2 regions of the Streptomyces sp. NPDC107546 genome follow, and region 1 is predicted to be linked to the other one. Evidence: riboswitches for the same ligand, from Rfam matches in the RefSeq annotation. Region 1 holds a riboswitch; the other holds the start of a gene.

Region 1 (3,668 bases):
CGGCGACACCGCAGTACGGCCCGGCGACACCGCAGTACGACCCGGCGGCGCCGTATCCCGGGTACAACCCCTATCGCTCCTAGGCGTTGACGCGGGCTCGGCGCCGCCGGATTCCGCCGTCCGCAGGGCTGATCCGAAGGACAGGCCCTACGCCGACGCCTCCGTCAGCTTCGCCACGTCCTCGTCCGTCAGCGTCAGGTCCGCCACGGCCAGCAGCGCCGGCAGCTGCTCCACAGTCCGCGCCGAGGCGATCGGTGCCGCGACCGTCGGCTGGGCCGCCAGCCAGGCGAGCGCCACCGTCGGGATCTCCGCGCCCCGGGCCTCGGCGACCTCCTCCAGGGCCGTCAGGACGCGCTGTCCGCGGTCGGTCGCCAGGTGCTTGGCCGCGCCCTCCGCGCGCGCCGACTCCACGGTCGTACCCGGCCGGTACTTGCCGGTCAGGAAGCCCGACGCGAGCGCGAAGTACGGAACCGCCGCGAGCCCCGCACGGGAGGCGAGGTCCTGCAGCGCACCCTCGTAGGTGTCGCGCGAGACCAGGTTGTAGTGCGGCTGCAGCGCCACGTACCGCGCCAGGTTCTCGCGGTCCGAGAAGTCCAGGGACTCCTGGAGGCGTTCGGCGGAGATGTTGGAGGCGGCGATGGCGCGCACCTTGCCCGCCTTCACCAGCTCGTCGAGCGCGCCGATGATCTCCTCGACCGGCACCTCCGGCTTGTCGAAGTGCGTGTAGTAGAGATCGATGTGGTCGGTGTCCAGACGACGCAGGGACGCGTCGGCCGCGGCCCTGATGTTGGCGGCGGTCAGCCCCTGGTAGTCGGGGTGCTGGCTGACCTTGGTCGCGATGACCACGTCGGAGCGGTTGCCGCGCGCCTTCACCCACTTGCCGATGATGGTCTCGGACTCGCCGCCCTTGTTGCCCGGCACCCAGGCCGAGTACGAGTCGGCCGTGTCGATGAAGTTCCCGCCCGCCTCCGCGTATGCGTCGAGGACGGCGAAGGACTGCGTCTCGTCGGCGGTCCAGCCGAAGACGTTGCCGCCGAGGGACAGCGGGAAGACCTCGAGATCGGAAGAACCCAGCTTGCGAAGGGAAGTCATGCTCTGTGTCAACGCCCGGACCGGACCGGTGTCTTCCGGGAAGCCCGCAAAGATCTCGCAAACACCGCGCTCTTCGCGGGGCGGGGTCAGGGGTTGAGGCCCTTGCCGCGCAGCCAGGCCAGCGGGTCGATCGCGGCGCCGCCGTTCGGGTGGACCTCCAGGTGCAGGTGCGGCCCGGTGACGTTGCCGGTCGCACCCACGCGGCCGATGACGTCTCCCGTGCTGACCTTCTGCCCGACCGTGACGCTGATCGACGACTGGTGGCAGAACCACAGCTCGGTGCCGTCGTCGAGGGTGAGGATCGTGCGGTAGCCGTACGAGCCGGCCCAGCCCGCCTCCGTGATCGTGCCGCTGTGGACGGCCTTGATGAGTGTGCCGGTGGGCGCGGCGAAGTCCAGGCCGGTGTGGAAGCCGGAGGACCACATGGCGCCGGCGTCGCCGAAGTGGGAGGTCAGGGTGTAGGAGGAGGTCGGCAGCGTGAACTGCCGGGCGAGTGCGGCGAGCCGCGCGGCCTCCTGCGCCTGCTTCTGCAGAGCGGCGGCCTTGGCCTGCGCGTCGTCCTGCGCCTTGGCCGCCGCGGCGGCGGCCTTCTTCACCGCGGCGTCCTCGGCCGCCTGCGCCGCCTTCTGCGCGATCCGGTCCTGCTGGGACTCGGCCTGCTGCATGATCCGGGCGCGCAGCGCCTCGCCCGCGCCCTTCGAGTCGGCGGCGTCGGTGGCATCACCGGCGTCGGTCCGGCCGACGCTGCTGAGAGCGGTGGCCGAGCTCTCGGGAGCGGTGGAGTCGTCACCGATGAGCGCCTTGGCGGATTCCGTAACGGAGGAGAGGTCCGGCAGGGATGTGACGGAGGAGAGGTCCGGCAGGGATATGGACACCGGCGGCTTGCCGGGCTGCGCGGTGGCCATGCCGCCCGCGCCGACGGCGGCCATCACACCGACGCCGAGGACGGTGGAGCTGCGGGCGAGCCCGCCCCCGCGCTGCTTGACGACGCGGTGCCGGCCGCGGACGGGGCGGATGGAGTCCTCGGTGGGGTTCCACTCCTCCCAGGGGCCCTCGTCGATGCCGGGTGCGACGTCGAGAGTCTGAGTACCGTTCGGGGCGAACGAGGTGTTCTGGGCAGGCCGGTTGAACGCCACGTGGGCGCACTCCTTTCCTTCCGTCTCGCCTACCGGGTTAGCTGACGGGTTCGGAGCAGGAAGGTCTCCTACGCGCGTATACCGGCCGTGCGGCACGGCGGTATCCGCTCGATTCACCCCAAGGTGGTGGTTCCCCGGCTCCCTCGCGGGATTCGGCAGGCGCGCACGGAGCCGCCTCTGGTGACGGCTGGGACGACCGCGCTGCGTTATCGAACGTTAATAGACGCGGGGCCCGTATTCCAAGCCGTTCAGACAGATCCATTCATGCCGCCGACCAGGACTTTCAGGGCCTGAACGGAGGAAATCGGGCTAGTCGCCCCAGCCCCACCGACCACACGGATATTGACAGTATGTCAGTTGTTACGCGGAGGGGCATGACTCACTCACCCTTCGTGACCGCGCTCAGGGGGCGCCGGGCGGCGCACGGCCAGCAGGGCCATGTCGTCCGTACCGCGGCGACCGGTGTGCCGGGCGACCTCGCGCGTGAGGGTGCTCAGCAGGGCGCCCGGGGTGGGGAAGACCCGTCCGGCGAGGCGGACGGCGGGGTCGTAGAACCGACCGTGCGCGTCCCGTGCCTCCGAGACGCCGTCGGTGTAGAAGAGCAGCGTCGAGCCGGGCGGGAAGTCCCACTCCTCCACCCGGTCGGGCCGGACGCCGAGGTCGCCCATGCCGAGCGGCAGCGCGGGCTCGCGGGCCCCCAGTTCTCGCAGGGAACCGTCCGGGAGCAGGAGCAGCGGGGCGGGGTGGCCGCGGTTGACGATGCGGACGACTCCGGAGCCGTGCGGGATCTCGGCGAGAACCGCGGTGGTGAAACCCTCGTACACGTCGGGCCCCTCGCGTCCGGCGCGATCGCGGGACAGCGCCCGCTCCAGGCGCTGGGCGACGGCCTCGAGCGTCGGCTCCTGTTCGGCGGCCTCCCGGAAGGCGCCGATCAGAACGGCCACGGCGGTCACGGCCCCCATGCCCTTGCCGCGTACGTCGCCGACGACCAGCCGCACCCCGTACGGGGAGTCCTGGGCGGTGTACAGATCGCCGCCGATGAAGGCGTCGGCCTGGGCGGCCTCGTAGCGGGCGGCGACGTCCAGTCCACCGATCCGGGCGGCGGGCTCCGGCAGCACGGCACGCTGCGCGGCCTCGGCGATCTGGCGGGCGGAGGCGAGGCGGGCGACGTTGCGGCGGACCAGCACGTTGATGAGGACGGCGAGGGCGGCGACGGTGACGACCGTGGCCACCTCGGTGACCTCGCTCGCCTTTCCGAGCACGCCCAGCCCGAGGTGGACCCCGAAGACCACGACGACGGCCGCCGTGCCGGTGAGGACGGTGCCGCGCAACGAGAACAGGGGCGCGGCCACGAGCGGGGCGGCGGTGAAGAGGGGGCCGGCCGTGTAGTCGGACGGGGCGAAGAGGTCGAAGCAGACCCCGGCGACGATCAGCAGGCCG
Region 2 (3,668 bases), on a different contig from region 1:
GGAAACGGCACGTTCGCGCTCCTCGGTCACCCCGGGCAGCGGGCCCGTCTGCAGCGGTCGCTCGCCGCCGGGGACCGCGACCTGCTCGAGACCGGCGTCGAGGAGCTGCTGCGCTACGACGGCCCGGTGGAGCTGGCCACCTGGCGGTTCGCCACGCGGCCGCTCACCATCGGCGGGCAGGACATCGCCGCCGGCGACCCCGTCCTGGTGGTCCTGGCCGCCGCGGACCGGGACCCGGCGCGCTTCGCCGACCCGGACGTCCTCGACCTCTCCCGCCGCGACAACCAGCACCTCGGGTACGGGCACGGCATCCACTACTGCCTGGGCGCTCCCCTGGCCCGCCTGGAGGGACAGACGGCGCTCGCCACGCTCCTGACCCGCCTGCCGGACCTGCGGCTCGCGGTCGACCCGTCCGACCTGCGGTGGCGCGGCGGACTCATCATGCGGGGCCTGCGCACGCTGCCCGTGGCGTTCACACCGGTACCGGAGAAAGGTCACGAAGCTCCCGCCGACATCCGGACATGACACGGCGAACACGCCGGTGGTCACAAGAAGGTGACAGGATCTCACCTCTGTGATCTTCACGTGATCTACGCTGCATTAACTTGTGACAAGCGATCCAGTGCGGATACGTTCACGCAGCAACGCGGCGGTCCGCACGCCACGGCCGTCGCGTCGGTCGATGCTGTCGTGTGAAAGGCAACCGCATGCTCTCCGGGAACGGTCGTCACCGTCGCCCCCGTCAGGCTCCGGCTCTCCTCGTCGCGGCAGGGGTGACCGGATCAGCGATCGCGATTCCGCTGCTCGGCGCCACCGGCGCGAGCGCGGCCACCGGCGTCACCTGGGACCAGGTCGCGGAGTGCGTCAGCGGCGGCTCATGGAGCGCGGACACCGGCAACGGTCACTACGGCGGGCTGCAGTTGACGCAGGACGACTGGGACAGGTACGGCGGTCTCGACTACGCGCCGAGCCCCGACCAGGCGAGCCGCTCGCAGCAGATCGCCGTCGCCGAGAAGGTCCTGGCGGCCCGGGGCGTGGGGGTCTGGGGCACCTGCGGCCTGCTGAACGGTCTGAGCAAGGACTCCGGCTCCGCCGGTGTCGACACGGGTGTCGCCGGGGACTCGTCGTCCGACGGCGGATCGTCCTCCGATTCCGGTCTCGGGTCCGGTCTTGACTCCGGTCTGTCCGACTCGTCCGGATCATCTGCGTCGACCACTCCGTCGCCTTCTTCATCCTCTTCGTCCCCTTCGTCCTCCTCGTCCTCACCCTCGTTCGGGGCGTCGACCGCCGACGCCGCCAACAGCGCACAGGGGTCCGGTGGTGCTCCGGCGGCCACGACGAAGAGCGATGGGTCGGACAAGTCGACACAGGACGATGCCTCGTCCGGGGCGAGTTCGCCCGAGACCTCGAGCGCCGGTCGTCATCGCGGCGACGGCGCCGACGAGAGTGCGGCGGACGGCCGTACGTCGGACGTGTCCGGCCGGCACGCCTCGCGCGGCACCACGGACGCGCGTGACGCCGTCGACGGTTCGTACACCGTCCGCCCCGGGGACAATCTGTCGTCCATCGCCGACTCCCTTGACCTCAGCGGCGGATGGACGGCGCTGTACGAGGCGAACAGGCAGACGGTCGGCGCCGACCCGAACCTCATCCTCCCCGGTCAGAGCCTTGCGCTCGGCGCCGACCCGACCGGCGACTCGTCCTGAACTGCCCCTTCCGTGGCGGAAGTTGACGACCCACTTCGCGCTGAATGTCCTGTTTGGTGAAAGTGAGATATGGGTCTCATAAGCCCTGATCGTCTTTGAAATTCCGGCGATCGACTGCTTACGGTCGTGATCGCTCGCCACAGCGAGCCCCGGCGGTCGCAACGCCGAATCCTGCCAGCGGCCGTACGGGAACAGTCGTCGCGTCAAGCGCCGTAGGCAGGAGCGGGGGACCCAAGGTAGGCGCCGCATCCGGGAGTTGACCGGAAGCGGCTCGGGGTGAAGCCGTGTTCCGCAAGGGGCACGGCCGGGCAACTCAACCGGCCCGAACCCGACAGCTCACCTCGCAGGCGTCGGTGAGGGGAATGAACCATGCTGTGTTCCGGCAACGGTAAGCACCGCCGCCCGTCCAAGGCCACCCGTGCCATCGCGCTCGCCGGTGTCGCCGGCGCTGCCATCGCCGGCCCGCTCCTCGCGGCCGGGAACGCCTCCGCGGCCACCGCCGCCCAGTGGGACGCCGTCGCCCAGTGCGAGTCCGGCGGCAACTGGCACATCAACACCGGCAACGGCTTCTACGGCGGTCTGCAGTTCACGAACTCCACCTGGGCCGCGTACGGCGGCACCGCCTACGCCTCCCGCGCCGACCTGGCCACCGAGGGCCAGCAGATAGCCGTCGCCGAGAAGGTCCTCGCGGGCCAGGGCAAGGGCGCCTGGCCGGTGTGCGGCAAGGGCCTGACCAGCGCCGCGTACAACGGTTCCGCGGCCACGGGCTCCTCGAGCGGCGCGAAGAGCACCACCACGAAGAGCACCACCACCCGCTCGACCGAGCGGCAGGCGGCCAACCGCTCCGCGCAGCGCCCGGCTCCGCAGAAGACCGTCACCACCCCGACCGGCCAGAAGGTCAAGAAGGGCGACGGCGAGTACAAGGTGGTCAAGGGCGACACCCTCAGCTCGATCGCCGCGACCCACCACGTCCAGGGCGGCTGGACGAAGCTCTTCGACCTGAACAAGGACATCGTCCAGGACGCCGACCTGATCTACCCGGGCCAGCAGCTGCACCTGAAGTGACAGCCACCCGGTAGCCGGGCCGCAGGCCCCTGCCAGGCGTGACCCCCACCGCGGGGGTCGCGTGAGGGCCCACCCCCGTCCCCACGGGCTCCCCGCTCCGGTGCGTGTTCCCCCGTGCGCGCCGGAGCGGGGTTTTTGCTGTCCGCCCTGTTCGCTGTCCCGCCCGTTCGCTGTCACGCCTCTTCGCTGTCCGGCCCGTTCGCTGTCCGGCCGTGCGGATTTCACCCGACCTTTCCCCAGCCCTTTGTTCCGGGCAGGAACAATGTGTACCGTCACCCTGTCCACGGGACGGTCGGTAGGCCGGCCGACAGCCCGGGGCGGTTAGGCTCTAGTCGCAAGGCACAGCCGCAAGGCAGACAGCCCCGCACTTCCAGCGTCACATCCAAGAAGGAGATGCTCGTGCCGTCCATCGACGTCGTCGTAGCCCGGGAAATCCTGGACTCCCGAGGCAACCCCACGGTCGAGGTCGAGGTCGGCCTCGACGACGGCAGCACGGGTCGTGCCGCCGTTCCGTCCGGCGCCTCCACCGGCGCCTTCGAGGCCATCGAGCTCCGCGACGGTGACCCCAACCGCTACCAGGGCAAGGGCGTCGAGAAGGCCGTTCTCGCCGTCATCGAGCAGATCGGCCCGGAGCTGGTCGGCTACGACGCCACCGAACAGCGCCTGATCGACCAGGCGATGATGGACCTGGACGCCACCGACAACAAGGGCTCCCTCGGCGCCAACGCGATCCTCGGCGTCTCCCTCGCCGTCGCCCACGCCGCCTCCGAGGCCAGCGACCTGCCCCTGTTCCGCTACCTGGGCGGCCCGAACGCGCACCTGCTGCCGGTGCCGATGATGAACATCCTCAACGGCGGCTCGCACGCCGACTCCAACGTGGACATCCAGGAGTTCATG

The links. A riboswitch is a leader RNA that binds a small molecule or an ion and turns the genes downstream of it on or off. The one in region 1 is predicted to bind cyclic di-AMP.
Region 2: another riboswitch for cyclic di-AMP. It lies ahead of ACZ7L1_RS10570 (transglycosylase family protein); the one in region 1 lies ahead of ACZ7L1_RS08680 (M23 family metallopeptidase).

Annotation. Positions count from the first base shown of each region.
Region 1 is NZ_JBVKBA010000004.1:380,863-384,530, reverse strand. Features, by position in the region: gene ACZ7L1_RS08690 (PrsW family intramembrane metalloprotease) at 1-83, shown strand, start outside; gene ACZ7L1_RS08685 (aldo/keto reductase) at 148-1,092, opposite strand; gene ACZ7L1_RS08680 (M23 family metallopeptidase) at 1,179-2,228, opposite strand; cyclic di-AMP (ydaO/yuaA leader) riboswitch at 2,240-2,396, opposite strand; gene ACZ7L1_RS08675 (PP2C family protein-serine/threonine phosphatase) at 2,612-3,668, opposite strand, start outside.
Region 2 is NZ_JBVKBA010000006.1:23,163-26,830, reverse strand. Features, by position in the region: gene ACZ7L1_RS10580 (cytochrome P450 family protein) at 1-525, shown strand, start outside; gene ACZ7L1_RS10575 (LysM peptidoglycan-binding domain-containing protein) at 708-1,706, shown strand; cyclic di-AMP (ydaO/yuaA leader) riboswitch at 1,905-2,071, shown strand; gene ACZ7L1_RS10570 (transglycosylase family protein) at 2,076-2,771, shown strand; gene eno (phosphopyruvate hydratase) at 3,165-3,668, shown strand, end outside.